4 regions of the Kluyvera sp. STS39-E genome follow, and region 1 is predicted to be linked to each of the others. Evidence: predicted binding sites of a transcription regulator. Region 1 holds the regulator's gene; each other region holds the start of a gene.
What was found. Region 1 encodes LexA, which represses DNA repair genes until DNA is damaged. Its sites were predicted from a motif close to TNCTGTATGTACATACAGNA; they were not measured.

Region 1 (3,665 bases):
ACCACGCAATGCGAGGAATACGGCCAGCGCTAACCACAGTCCGTGGTTGCCTAGCGTCGGCAGCGCCAGCAGCGTGAGCGCAAAACCGGCCGCCGCGACCGCCATGCTGTTACGCATTTCAGCGCCGCGCGTCGCACCGATAAACATGCCGTCCAACAGGTAACACCACACACCAATCACCGGCAGCACGACCTGCCAGAGCACATAGCGGTCAGCCAACTGGCGCAGCTCAGGGATGGAAGTCAGCAGCGCGACAATATGCTCACCCAATAGCGCATAAACCAGCGCAAAGGCCAGCGCGACAACGCCCGCTTGGCGACATGCCGCCTGCCACACCTCAAGCAGTTTGCTGCCATCGCGTGCGCCGTAGGCTTGCCCAGAGTGGGCCTCTACTGCATAGGCGAATCCGTCCAATGCATAGGCCGTGAAGGTCAGCATGGTCATCAGCACCGCATTCACCGCCACCACGTCGCTGCCGAGTCGGGCACCAAAGACGGTCACCGCGCCAAAGCACAGCTGAAGCAGCAGCGAACGCAGCATAATGTCGCGGTTCAGCGCCAGTAGCCGTCGAAAGTCACCGAGCCAAGCCGTTTTCAGCATCGCCCATGAAATGCCACGCATGATCAGTACCTTGCGCACCATTCCCAGCCCAACCAAGAACGTTGCATATTCAGCAATCGCCGTTGCCAGCGCCGCCCCCTGCACGTTCATATGCAGCCCCATAACCAGCCACAGGTCGAGAACAATATTCAGCACATTCCCTACCACCAGCAATACCACCGGTGCGCGAGCATACTGTACGCCGAGTAGCCAGCCGAGCAGCACGAGGTTTGCCAGTGAGGCGGGGGCGCTGAGCCAGCGGATTGAGAGAAAACGCTGCGCTTGTTCCAGCACCTCGCCGCTGCCGCCGACGATGGAGAGCGCCAAATGAATCAGCGGGTTTTTGAACAGAATAATCAGCAGACCCGCGCCCAGCGCCAGCAAAAGCGGTTGTACTAAGGCTCGGGCCAGCGCCTGGGGGTCTTTGGCACCAAACGCTTGCGCCGTCAGGCCGGTGGTGCTCATGCGTAAAAACAGCAGCAGCATGAACAGGAAGCTGGTCGCCGTGGCCCCAATCGCCACGCCGCCCAAATAGACTGGACTATCGAGATGACCAATCACGGCAGTATCCACCAGTCCCAGCAAAGGCACGGTGATATTGGAGAAAATCATGGGTAGCGCAAGACGCCACAGGGCTTTATCGGCGGAGGTCAGTAGAGGCATGTGCATGAACCAGAAAGAAAAAAGGCTGCGATACCGAAAGCATCACAGCCATTTGAGAGCGGAGAAGGGTTACAACCACTCACCGTTGCGGATAACGCCAACGGCCAGCCCTTCGATGGAGAAGTTCTGCTGGCGCAGATCGACCACGATAGGGGAAAACTCGCTGTTTTCTGGCAGCAGTTCGACGACGTTACCCTGTTTTTTCAGGCGTTTTACCGTCACTTCTTCGTCAATGCGCGCCACCACAACCTGGCCGTTACGCACATCCTGGGTTTTATGCACAGCAAGCAGGTCGCCGTCCATAATACCAATATCTTTCATCGACATACCGCTGACGCGCAGCAGGAAGTCGGCGCTTGGTTTAAACAGCGATGGGTCGACCTGATAATGGCCTTCAATGTGCTGTTGTGCTAGCAGCGGTTCGCCCGCCGCCACGCGGCCAATCAGCGGCAAGCCCGCTTCTTCTTCCACCAGTAGGCGGATACCGCGAGAGGCACCGGAGACAATCTCAAGAACCCCTTTACGCGCCAGCGCTTTCAGGTGTTCTTCAGCCGCATTCGGGGAACGAAACCCCAAGCGCTGAGCAATTTCCGCACGCGTCGGCGGCATGCCCGTCTGGCTGATATGATCCCGGATGAGATCAAACACCTCTTGCTGCCTGGTCGTTAACGCTTTCATTCCGCCCCCTGGGTGTATATACAGTTATGCTGTGAGTATATACAGCTAGTGTCTATTTTGGAACCATAAAACGCAGGAAATCAGGCAGTTTTCACAGCTTTAGTGGAAATGAGACCACAATAAGATGCCCCAGGTGATAACCGCGACGAAAATCGCCAGCAGCACCGCGGCAGAACCCATATCTTTAGCGCGCCCGGACAGCTCGTGATACTCCGAGCCAATACGGTCAACGACGGCTTCCAGCGCACTATTAAGAATTTCCACTATCATCACCAACAGGACAGAGCCGATAAGCAACACGCGGGTGATAGGATCCACATCCAGCCAGCAGGCAATAATTATCGCCACTAAGGACGCAACCCCTTCTTGGCGGAACGCGGCTTCGTTTTGCCACGCCGCGCGAAATCCTTTCCAGGAATAACCTGCTGCTTTGATAATTCGGGTGATCCCAGTGGTATTATTGGCCATCTCAAGAACCTTTTACGTTATGCGTCAATGACAATGCGTATGTACATCGTTCTTCCCGTCGCCGCTGCGTTCGCCGCGTGGCCGCTACGAGAATCACTTAGTGTATTATTATGGAGCGGTAGAACAGAAATCCTGCCAACTTTCTGATATTCTTGCCGCGCATTTGCATGATTAACCAGAGGCTTTACATCGTTTATGTCCGGCTGGCCAAGAATTTACTACAAATTACTGAATTTACCATTAAGTGTTCTGGTAAAGAGCAAGTCTATTCCCGCAGAACCTGCTCAGGAATTGGGGCTTGATACATCGCGTCCAATTATGTACGTCCTGCCTTACAACTCTAAGGCTGACTTACTGACGCTCCGCGCCCAATGTTTGGCGCACGACCTGCCCGATCCGTTTGAACCGTTAGAAATCGACGGCACCTTGCTGCCGCGCTACGTGTTCATCCACGGCGGGCCGCGCGTGTTCACCTATTACACGCCGAAAGAAGAGTCGATCAAACTGTTCCACGATTACCTCGACCTGCACCGCAGCAACCCAGATCTGGATGTGCAAATGGTGCCGGTGTCAGTGATGTTCGGTCGTTCTCCGGGTCGTGAGAAAGGCGAAATTAACCCGCCGCTGCGTATGCTGAACGGCTTCCAGAAATTCTTCGCCGTCTCTTGGCTCGGTCGCGATAGCTTCGTGCGTTTCTCGCCGTCCGTCTCCCTGCGCCGCATGGCCGACGAGCACGGTACGGATAAAATTATCGCTCAGAAGCTGGCGCGCGTTGCCCGTATGCACTTTGCCCGTCAGCGTCTGGCAGCGGTAGGCCCACGTCTGCCTGCGCGTCACGATCTGTTCAAAAAGCTGCTGGCATCAAAAGCTATCGCCAAAGCAGTAGAAGATGAAGCGCGCAGCAAAAAAATCTCCCACGAAAAAGCGCAGCAGAACGCCATTGCGCTGATGGAAGAGATTGCGGCTAACTTCTCCTACGAGATGATCCGCCTGACTGACCGTATCCTGAGCTTTACCTGGAACCGTCTGTATCAGGGGATTAACGTGAATAACGCCGAGCGCGTACGCCAGCTGGCGCACGACGGCCACGAGATTGTTTATGTGCCCTGCCACCGCAGCCACATGGACTATCTGCTGCTCTCATACGTGCTCTATCACCAAGGTTTGGTGCCGCCGCATATCGCCGCGGGTATCAACCTGAACTTCTGGCCAGCAGGTCCGATTTTCCGCCGTCTAGGTGCGTTCTTTATTCGCCG
Region 2 (3,665 bases), on a different contig from region 1:
TCATCGTTATCCCCTTCTTTAACCGCACTCTCAATAGTCTAGTAATAACTGACCCGGAGAGCAGCATAAAGGGGGAAAATCTTAAAAAAAATAAGACACAGCCCTCAAAAGAGGGCTGTGAGTAACGAATTAGAGCGGGTTTTTCTTGCTTCTCAGGAGGTTGAGGCTTTCAACCGAAATCGAGAAGAACATGGCAAAGTAGATGTAACCTTTCGGCACATGCACATCAAAACTCTCAAGGATCAGCGTAAAGCCGACCAGAATAAGGAATGACAGTGCCAGCATTTTCACCGAAGGGTGACGGTCAACGAACTCACCTATAGAACGTGCAGCAAACATCATCACGCCCACTGCAATCACCACCGCCGCCATCATAATAAACAGATGATCGGACAGGCCCACGGCGGTGATCACCGAATCGAGGCTGAAGATGATATCCAGCAGCATAATTTGCACGATGGCGCCGAGAAAAGAGTGCACGTTGGTTTTCATGCCTTCCTCATCGCCTTCAATCGACTCGTGAATTTCTTTAATCGACTTCCAGATAAGAAATAGTCCGCCGAGCAGCAGGATCAGATCGCGAATAGAAATCGCTTGGCCAAATACGGTGAATAACGGATAGGTCAGCTTTACGACCCAAGCAATCGAGGCCAGCAGCGCCAGACGCATGAACATCGCCCCCATTAAGCCAATTCGACGGGCATGGGCGCGTTGTGCAGTAGGGAGCTTAGCAACAACCAGAGAGAGGAAAATAATATTATCGATCCCCAGAACGATCTCCAGAATGGTCAGAGTGCCAAGCGCGAGCCAAGCATTGGGGTCGGTGATCCATGCAAATAACATTAGGTAAGTCCTGCCAAAAAAAACGAAGTTTAATTGATTTACGTAGAAGTGCGACGCGTTTAAACGCCGACTAACGGCCCCGGAAACAGATCCTTGTTGGAACCGGAGACGTCAAGAGCGTCGGCGTAGCAAAACGGATAGCGAGATGATTATAAGCCCACGGCGCGGCAGGACAAAAAATTAATCTGCTTGCAGCATAAAGTGGCGAGCCAGCAGGGCGGCGGTGAAGTTCTTTTTCAAATAGAAACCGCGCGGCAGCGTCATAATACGCTCACCGTGTGTGCCGATGGCTTCGGTTAGCGCTTTGCTGTTGGCGGCCTTGGGACGCAGTTGCAGCACCTCACCGTGACGCGCGGTAATTCGCTCGACCTGGCCTAATACGATGAGATCCATCAGTTCTTCCCAATCCATCCGCAGCTGCAGCTCCTCTTCGGCACTGGGTGTCCACAAAATCGGTGCGCCAACCCGACGCTCGGCAAGGGGGATGGAGCGTTCACCCTCCACCGGCATCCACAGTACCCGCTTAAGCTTATGACGCACATGGCTGCTCTCCCAGGTTACGCCAGAATTCCCTGTTAGAGGGGCGACGCAGACGAAGGTGGTTTCCAGCGGTCGACCTGCTGCATCAATGGGGATAGTTTTCAGTTCAACGCCCAGCGCGGCGAAATCCTGCTCGGGTTTGCTGCCGGCGCTCGCGCCCAGCCATATTTCCAGCAGAATGCCAATCCAGCCCTTGTCGCGCTTTAAATCCTTCGGTGTCGCGATACCGGCCAGCGCTGCAAGCTCGCCCAGCGAATAGCCAGCCAGACGCTGAGCCTGGGCGAGCAGTTCAGCCTGAGTTTTCGGCGATGCGCGAAGTGGAGCGAGGAGTGACATAATAAAGCGCCTTTTGCTTAAAAAATGAACGACAATTTTGCTGGGTGTGGATAGAGTTTAACTTTTTATGGGTAAATAATTCAACGCAATGATAATAATGAACTTTTTTTGAATATCCACCGCCGAAAAACGGCGATAAAAAAGGTTTCCCAAATCTGGTCACTGGCAATGAACAGGATCTTACACCATGTTATCCACAGAAAAATGGGATAACTGGGGAAAAGCCCCACTACTGTTTCCATTTACAGCCTTGACGTGCGACGAAAATCGATTTTTTGCACAAAAGGTGTCTAAGATGTTGGCACAATCTGTGGATAAAACCGACGTTGTTCGATCTTTCATCAATGGAAGGATCGCCTATGTGACGATCATCACGTTATAGAGTCATACAGGCGGATTAATGCTAATAACATAATGAAAAATAGCATTTTACTGAAAGTCGCTAGCATGCGATTATTCGGAGTGCTCTGGGTTTTCCCTGGGTAAACCCCTACTTCTTCACAACTCTATCCACAGAAAAAGTGAATAAAATCGGCCGCAAGTCGGCTTCGCTGTTTATAACTCTGATGATTACTGTGAGTTATTCAAATGTTATTCGGCATGTAGCAGTGCAATAGAGTGGTTTACCGTTTCCAGCGAGTGTGAAACAATCATTCACATTGAAGCTTATATTGAGGTAGTCCGGTGATTGATGACGATGGCTACCGCCCGAATGTTGGTATTGTAATTTGCAATCGTCAGGGCCAGGTCATGTGGGCCCGACGCTACGGTCAGCACTCCTGGCAATTCCCGCAAGGGGGCATAAACCCCGGTGAGACAGCAGAACAGGCGATGTATCGGGAACTGTTCGAAGAAGTAGGATTAAGTCGTAAAGATGTACGGATCCTCGCTTCGACCCGAAACTGGTTGCGTTACAAGTTGCCAAAACGTTTGGTGCGTTGGGACACAAAGCCGGTTTGTATCGGCCAGAAACAAAAGTGGTTTCTCTTGCAGTTGATCGGCAATGACGCGGATATCAATATGCAGACCAGCAGCACGCCGGAATTCGACGGTTGGCGCTGGGTGAGTTACTGGTACCCGGTGCGCCAGGTCGTCTCGTTTAAACGCGACGTCTACCGCCGGGTAATGAAAGAGTTCGCCAGCGTAGTGATGGCGCTTGCGGAGAGCGCGCCAAAACCGCAAAGCGCGCCTGCTTATCGACGTAAAAGAGGTTAAGCCACGCACATTATGCTCACTCGCTTACGCGAAATTGTTGAGAAGGTCGCGAGTGCGCCTCGGCTAAACGAGGCGCTGGATATTCTTGTCACCGACGTCTGTCAGGCGATGGAGACAGAAGTTTGTTCAGTTTATCTCGCCGACAACGATCGACGTTGCTTCTATCTGATGGCGACCCGCGGCCTCAAAAAACCGCGCGGTCGTACCATCACGCTCGCCTTTGATGAAGGTATTGTGGGCCTCGTCGGTCGTCTGGCTGAACCCATCAACCTTGCCGATGCGCAAAAGCACCCTAGCTACAAATACATTCCTTCCGTAAAAGAAGAGCGTTTCCGCGCCTTCCTTGGTGTACCGATTATTCAGCGTCGCCAACTACTGGGCGTGCTGGTGGTGCAGCAACGTGAACTGCGTCAGTTTGACGAAAGCGAAGAGTCTTTCCTCGTAACGCTGGCAACGCAAATGGCGGCGATTTTCTCTCAATCGCAGCTGGCTTCGCTATTTGGTCAGTATCGCCAGACCCGCGTGCGTGCGCTGCCGGCATCGCCGGGCGTCGCTATTGCCGAAGGCTGGATGGACGCCACGCTGCCGTTGATGGAGCAGGTATATGAAGCCTCCTCGCTGGATACGGCGCTTGAGCGTGAACGCCTGACCGGTGCGCTGGAAGAGGCGGCTAGCGAATTTCGTCGCTACAGCAAACGCTTTACTGCCGGTGCGCAAAAAGAGACGGCGGC
Region 3 (3,665 bases), on a different contig from region 1:
GTACTCTGCCAGCAGCGCAATGGCCCTTTCCCGATCGTTCTGGCTGATGCCCATTTTTCCCAGGAACGCGCTGTAGCCCATAGCTGCTCTTTCTTGCGTCATACCCATGGCAGCCATGATGTCGGTGCCGGTCAATGAATCGGAAGCTGTAGCGCGTGGAGAGTCGCTAATCAGCGTAGATTTTGCGAAGTGGTATTTCACTGTATTTTCAAGGTTCACGCTGCGGCCCTCTTTGGATGTTTGGTTTTATTCTGGTTCTGACTGTGCTTTGCTACTGGCGGCAGTTTGGCGCGCATGACGCTTTCGGCCTGGTACTGAATAATCTGTTCTCTCGTCATGCGGCCTCCCTGCCCTTAATCAGTTTCCGGCGCAGTGCGCTGTAGTGCTTTCTGATGGCTTCGAGTTCTTCAATCGTGTAACGATGCGGGGCGTTGTTGTTTTCGAGCGCTTCGACGCGCTCAACGCCGATTTTTTCGATAAGACCGAGGCGGTATTGCTGCTGATTTGCAGATAGAGCAACGTTGCAGTGGTGACACTGCTTGTGAATATTGTCTTCGTTGTAGCGGAGATGTGACGCCTTCCCGCGTGAGCGGTAGTGGCCAGCCTCCCACTGGACGGTGTCGAACGTACCGCAGCTGATACATGGCAGATCGACATCACGCTCGCGGATGTAGTCGTTGACGACGCGCTGGGTTAAATCTTCCCAGTGCTTTAGCGGCTTAACTGCGGCTTTGCGCTGGCGCCATGCAGCACGCGCCTTTTTCTCAGCTGCGCGCTGTTTGGCTGATTCCTTACGCTGCGCATCCTCCCGGGCTTTTCTGGTCTGCTCCTTGCTATATGCGCTGGCGCACTCGTAACCGCATACAGTCTGCGTGTCGCGTGTCGGGTGGAACCACTGGCGGCATTCTTTATTGGCGCACTTGCGGCGCGGTAGCTTAGCCATGATCAACCCCACGCCTTGTTTTGCCATACACGGCTCGGGCGCGGCGCTTTATCGCCTTCCGGCAGCTGCGCACTGATAGTCCAGGTGATGTTGTCACGGTTCAGGCTGCGCTCAACTTTCACGCCGCGGCGCCGGTAGTTGGCTACCAGCTCGTCGGCCTGTTCGGTGGTGCAGTCGGTATGTTGGAACCAGGAAAATTTCATCGGCATCATCCCCCGAAGCTCATCAGCTGGGCGGCGGCGTTCTCGGCCTCCTGCTGCGTACGGAAAGTCCGGGACAATATCCAGCGCCAGAGAACATCGAGCACAGCCTTGTACAGCTGCTGGAATTCGATTTCGTCCATGTTTGAGAAGGAAATGCTGCGGGGATGTTTACGCAGGGTGTCGTCAGGCAGCCGGATAGCATCGTAATGCCCGGCTTCGACAGTTACCCAGGCACGGTAAGCATCAAAGGATTTACACAGGCTGATGCCATTGGTAACGCGACGGCTAGCAATCTGCTCCAGATACTGTTCAGCAGCATCCAGCAGCGTGCTTTCGTTGCCGCCATAAGAAGACAGGAACTTTGCATACCCGGTCACCAGCTTGCGCTCGTTCGATGAAATGGCGCCGCCGGTTGGTTCCCAGTATTCAAAGCCGAGATTAAGCAGCGCAAAGAATCGGCGATGAAATGCCGGATTACGCACACGTTTGAATTCAGCGACCAGCACGTCGCCGAGCTTGATTTTTGATTGCAGGATTTCGCTGGTCTCGGGCGTCGCCGGGATCAGTATTCCTGAGTGGTGCTTGATTAGTTGTAGTTCGTGCGCCATGGTTTTTACTCCGTGGCGCATAGTCGTCAGGTTCTGGTTGTTCAGGCCAGTTTGCTGATTATGCTAGATGCTACACAAGGCGGTCAATTTTTTGAGGTCATTTCTCTTACGACTTCTCTTAGGGTATCTCGGGACCAGTAATGATCATCCATCCCGAGTTTTCGGCTCACTATCTTCCCTCTGTCTGAAGATAGAATGAATCGGTCACTATCTGCCAAATCAATCGTTAATACTTCGCGGCCACTGGCATCTGTGATGGTCGCTCTAAAGCCTCCAGTTGGAGTTGAGTCAATTGCACTCACAACATTTCCCCCTGAGCGACATCCAGACGCAAAAAGAAATTCCTGGTAGCCGCGCAGGAAGAAATCGCGCATAAGAAATGATGCAGCTACCACGCAAACCAATTAATAAAACCAGTCTTCTGCACTTTCCCACGTTTCTTGCAGGATCTCTTCGATGCGCTGTTTATCGCTGTTTTCACCGCCGACTACGTTCAGCCCATCAGTGCTTGCCCGGCGAACGGTCAGCTTACAGCCTTCATAATTCTGACCTATGCGGCGTGACAGTTCGGCTTCCAGTGCCGGTACTGCGCCATCGGGTAGCTTTTTCTTTTTATCGATTGTGACTTCGACTCTCATACGTCCTCCGCTCGAAATACTGTATAAATAAACAGTACACCCATACGGCACATTTATCAATCCTATAAAGGCATTTTTTGCGAAGGTTACTATGTTGTTTCTAATGAGTTTTTATGATGCCAACAAAAAACCCGCCGGGGCGGGTTCTGGTGTTTTCTGGGCTGTTTTCGGGCTCAAATTATTGGTAGTTCGTCAACTTCGGCGCGTCGTATTACGTTGATCTCGTATGTCATCACGCCAGATACGGTTACATCGTCCAGCACATCACCTTCCAGCGCTTCGCCCTCTTCCGTGATGAGCGACGAGCCCATCAGCTTTGCAAACTGGGTCCGGCCGCAATGAGTGATGAGCACGATATTACCCTGCTCTGCCCTCAGCGACCGATTAATGACCGCATAGCCGGTTGTCGTTTGAATGACTGTGCAGTTAGCATCCATCTGACAAAGGGAATCGACTGTAAGACGTTTTTCTGTGTAGTCGTTTGCTGGGGATGGGAAGGCCATGCGTACACCTCATCGATAAAATTACTGTATATATAAACAGTATTCTTTTATCAAGAAAGCGTCAAGCGGCTTACTTCTTCTCGTTCTGCGATGCCATGTCGAGGTAGCGCGGGTCAGACGCTCTCGGCAAACTAATGCTCTTTTCGCGGTAATATTTAACGCGCTCCATGAAGTATTCGCGCAAGTGCTCTGGCTGCTCACGCGCTACCTGCTCGGCAATAACTGGCTGATTCAGCCGCTCTTTGTAGGCAACACCAGACGCAGCCAGGTCAACGTTAACCTTGTCCTGCTCATCTTTAGTTTTTGCTGCAATGTTGTGCTTCGACATGAAAAAATCCCCTCGGTATTTGAGGGGATTATAGGTCAGGCTGCAATTTGTTTCGACTGGCACAACTCCGGCAGATTAGCCCTCACCAGCGCCTCAGCGAACGGCGGCGGCACCGCATTACCGCATCGCGCAACCTGCTTGTCCTTTGCGTACTTCTTGCCGCTGTAGTCCTGGTCGATGATGTACCACTCCGGGAAGCCCTGCGCCCGGTACAGTTCATGCGGTTGCAGCATACGCATTCCGATATCAACGATGCGGTAAGTGATACCGTCAACCGTGACCAGACCGTCGCAATCCTCTCCGCAGTATTCCCTCAAGAACGCCAGCGTTTGCTGCGCGCGGTGCTCGTCATACCCATCAGCTGCCAGCGTGGTTTTCACCTCGCCTACGTGCTGGCCACCAGCGGTGACCGTCGGCATAGGTTCATTTGTGCGCTGCCCGT
Region 4 (3,665 bases), on a different contig from region 1:
CCGTATGAAGCAGACGATTCGCGCACGCCGCAAGCGTCACTTCAATGCAGAGCATCAGCATACTCGTAAGAAGTCTATCGATTTGGAGTTTGCTGTCTGGCAACGACTGGCGGGATTAGCGCAACGTCGCGGCAAGACGTTATCGGAAACCGTCGTCCAACTCATCGAAGATGCCGAAAACAAAGAGAAGTATGCGACTAAGATGTCGAGCCTTAAACAAGATCTCGAGGCGATGTTGGGCAAAGAAAAATAGTCTGAGTTCGACGCGCCTTTGATGGCTGATAGAGAGTCACACAGGCAAAAAAAAACCCCGCAGCGCGGGGTTTTTTATTAGACGAGAACTTAAGCCTGTGGCTGAGTTACAACGTCTTTGCTGCCTTTAACTTCGATCTCTACGCGACGGTCTGGCGCCAGGCAGTCGATCAGCGCAGCTTTCGCTTTTACGCCGTCACAGGTGCTGCCGGTAACTGGGTTAGATTTACCCATGCCACGTGCGGAGATTTTGTCAGAAGGGATACCTTTAGATACCAGGTAATCAACTACGGACTGAGCACGTTTCTCGGACAGACCCTGGTTGTAAGCGTCAGAACCGATACGGTCAGTGAAGCCCAGAACCACTACGGAACCGTCTTTCGGATCCAGGTTGCTCAGCTGGCTGTACATCTGATCCAGAGCTTGTTTGCCTTCTGGTTTCAGAGTTGCTTTGTTGAAGTTGAACAGAACGTCAGACTTCAGAGTGAAGTGTTTGGTCTGTACTTCTGGAGCTGGAGCTGGAGCTGGTGCGATTACTGGTGCAGCTGCATCCTGCTGGCCAAAGCGGTAGGAAACACCTACGCTCAGCATGCCGTTGTCAGGACGTACGCCAACGCTGTTTGCGTCGCCGATGTTGTTAACCCACTGGTATTCCAGACGGGTTGCGATATCACGAGTAACAGCCCACTCAACGCCGCCTGCGAATACAGGGGAAACGCCGGTGTCATGGTGATCGCCAGCGATGTTGTTGCTGGAGTCAGCACGCCATACCATACCACCCAGACGAGTGTAGATGTCCAGATCGTCAGTTACTGGGTAACCCAGTTTAGCGGTCAGCTGAACGCCTTGAGCTTTCAGAGCACCGTTAGTCTGGCTGCCGGTATATTCCATACGGCCCAACCAATCGTAACCCATTTCGAAACCAACATACGGGTTAACCTGGTAGCCACCGAACGCGCCTGCGCCCAGCTGGCTGTTGTGGGTAGAACCGTTGTTGTTCAGGTCACTCTGGTACCAGCCAGTGTCATGGAACTGGGACCAACCCAGTTTACCACCAGCATACCAGGTGTTGTCTTGCGGAGCGGCCTGAGCCACTGAAGCGAAGCCTGCCAGTGCCACTGCAATCGCGATAGCTGTCTTTTTCATTTTTTGCGCCTCGTTATCATCCAAAATTTGCCATGAAGTTCTAAATAGACTCACGGTTAAATCCTTCCACCGGGGTGGGGCTTAGTGAATTACTTAGCAGATATCTGCGGTGTAAGCTGAGCACCCCTGGCGATGTAAAGTCTACAACGTCGTTCGAAACTTACAAGTGTGAACTCCGTCAGGCTTATGAAAAAAAAAGAGTTGTATACGCAATATTTAACAAATATGTTGAGAAATTAAGCAGTGTAAAATACTGGAAACCGCACCAGACAAGCCTTCTGAGAAAAAACCATCAGAAAATCTGGGAGATAAAAAAGTTGCAAAAAAATTACCAGGAATAATCCTAATTTGGCTTAATGGAACAAATTAGAATGAATTTTTAGCCCATTAAATTGTCCAGTGGGGTGTATCGCAGAGCAAACAGGACGCATTATGAACACCATTGCGTTTCCTTCTTCCGCCGCACCCAGCAAACGAGCGTGCTCTTCCGCCGACAGTTCATCCGTTAACCAGCCGATAACAACGCTATAATTACCGGTACGTAATGCGCGAACCATCGACTCCAGCATATCGCACGGCTGCATTTGGCGCAGTTGCATGACTTTTGTTAACGGCAAACCCGATTCTAATACCCATTGGCGGCTTAGTTTCTGCTGTGGGGTCAGCCACAGCTGCCAGCGTGACTGCTGTCCCAGTTGCTGAAGCAATGGCAGCAATAACAACTGTGCCATCATTGGCTGATCTTCACGATAAAGCACTTCGCTAATGAGCGCAGATGACGTGCTTTTCGCAGGAGTGAAAGCATGGGAAGCCGTTGTTGAGACAGCGGCAGAAGAATGATTTACAACACCAGAAGTATACATAGCTAATCCAACCTTGTGGGTTACTGTATGCATATACAGTACTACCCGTCTCACCAAAGATCAACCTCAATTTCTGAAAGTAACTCGCAAAATTGCACAGAAAATGCACGGGATGACAAATACACCTTGCTGTGTAAGGTGAACTTCCCTATGTTGCTTACTATGCGTTTCATTAACAAGTTTAATGTATCCATGCACATGATTATTAAGGATTAATCATGAAAATTATATCGTATAAACGGATTTATCAATCCCAAGAATGTTTCTCAATATTGGGGAAAATCAGGTCACGGGCGCTGTTCGGCGGTTACAGCCTTGCTGTCGACGACGCGGTCTTTGCAATGGTTGCGGAGGGGGAACTCTATCTGCGGATGTGCGAACAAAATGCCACTTATCAGGCTCAACACTCACCGCAATTACTCACATTACGAAAACGCGGGATGCCGTTGCAGTTAAAGTATTTCCACGTTGATGCTGCACTATGGGCGAATGCACCCGCTTTACTGCAGTTGGGTTTATCTTCACTGGAGGATGCTCGGCTAGAGAAATCCCTACAAAGGAAGCCATCACGGTTGAAGGATTTGCCAAATCTCTCATTTCATATGGAGCTGTTGCTGCATGAAGCCGGCGTTATGGATGTACAGGCGCTACGGCAAATTGGGGCGCAAAGTGCATGGCTGCTTCTTCGCCAAATCCGTAAACAGATCGGCATCAATGTGCTTTTTTCGCTAGAAGGGGCGATTACCGGCGTCCACGCTGCTGCACTCCCGGCACTAAGGCGCCAGGAGCTACAGAGTTGGGTGAAAATCTACATTCACAAATGGTAGATAGTTAGGTTCTAGGCCAGAACCTGCTTTTGAAGCCGACAGATTTCTGGAAGCAGTGAAATCATCAAACCGATCTGTTGCAGGACTAATGGCTCTTTGCTGTCTAGGCGAGTATCTAAATGACTAATCCGCTCGGCTAATCCGGTTAATGCCTGCTGAACTCTGTCTTCGTCCGCAGGCTGATGATGTAACGCATCATCGACATAGCAGACGGCATCGTCCAGAAGAGCCAGAACTGTCGGGGTAGTCAATTTTTCGCGGTGGGCGCCCAGCGCGGAAATATAGCTGGTTAAGGTGTGGTTGAGACACAGCAGGCGGAATGCAGTTTCACGCATCTCAGCGGTTACTTTGGGTTCTGTTGACATGTTTGACACGACAGAAGCCAACTCAGCATCGCGGTTATGCGCATCGCGTCGTGCAATACGGTAGGCGAGGCGGTTATCGCGGCCCTGATGATATTGTTCAAGAATAGCATCGAGATAGCGGCAGTTCGCATCGACGGCGCGCTCAAGCACCCGAGGTAAATTGCGGAATTTCCAATCCGGCCAAATAAAACTTACCGCTATCCATGCAATAC

Region 2: a site for LexA is predicted at 1,950-1,969, ahead of mutH (DNA mismatch repair endonuclease MutH). Genes of this name have one in related genera too.
Region 3: a site for LexA is predicted at 2,410-2,429, ahead of AB4K05_RS17780 (DinI-like family protein). Genes of this name have one in related genera too.
Region 4: a site for LexA is predicted at 2,283-2,302, ahead of sulA (SOS-induced cell division inhibitor SulA). Genes of this name have one in related genera too.

Annotation. Positions count from the first base shown of each region.
Region 1 is NZ_JBFQGA010000013.1:38,631-42,295, reverse strand. Features, by position in the region: gene dinF (MATE family efflux transporter DinF) at 1-1,263, opposite strand, end outside; gene lexA (transcriptional repressor LexA) at 1,333-1,941, opposite strand; gene AB4K05_RS22620 (diacylglycerol kinase) at 2,041-2,409, opposite strand; gene plsB (glycerol-3-phosphate 1-O-acyltransferase PlsB) at 2,605-3,665, shown strand, end outside.
Region 2 is NZ_JBFQGA010000001.1:505,722-509,386, forward strand. Features, by position in the region: gene AB4K05_RS02475 (YgdI/YgdR family lipoprotein) at 1-4, opposite strand, end outside; gene AB4K05_RS02480 (TerC family protein) at 130-843, opposite strand; gene mutH (DNA mismatch repair endonuclease MutH) at 1,024-1,719, opposite strand; gene rppH (RNA pyrophosphohydrolase) at 2,404-2,934, shown strand; gene ptsP (phosphoenolpyruvate--protein phosphotransferase) at 2,947-3,665, shown strand, end outside.
Region 3 is NZ_JBFQGA010000008.1:2,138-5,802, reverse strand. Features, by position in the region: gene AB4K05_RS17805 (antitermination protein) at 1-219, opposite strand, end outside; gene AB4K05_RS17800 (hypothetical protein) at 216-338, opposite strand; gene AB4K05_RS17795 (recombination protein NinG) at 335-943, opposite strand; gene AB4K05_RS17790 (hypothetical protein) at 946-1,152, opposite strand; gene AB4K05_RS17785 (DUF1367 family protein) at 1,152-1,754, opposite strand; gene AB4K05_RS17780 (DinI-like family protein) at 2,159-2,392, opposite strand; gene AB4K05_RS17775 (hypothetical protein) at 2,566-2,895, opposite strand; gene AB4K05_RS17770 (DNA polymerase III subunit theta) at 2,966-3,223, opposite strand; gene AB4K05_RS17765 (DNA cytosine methyltransferase) at 3,259-3,665, opposite strand, start outside.
Region 4 is NZ_JBFQGA010000009.1:171,580-175,244, reverse strand. Features, by position in the region: gene matP (macrodomain Ter protein MatP) at 1-253, shown strand, start outside; gene ompA (porin OmpA) at 343-1,398, opposite strand; gene sulA (SOS-induced cell division inhibitor SulA) at 1,752-2,261, opposite strand; gene AB4K05_RS19775 (TfoX/Sxy family DNA transformation protein) at 2,480-3,088, shown strand; gene yccS (YccS family putative transporter) at 3,100-3,665, opposite strand, start outside.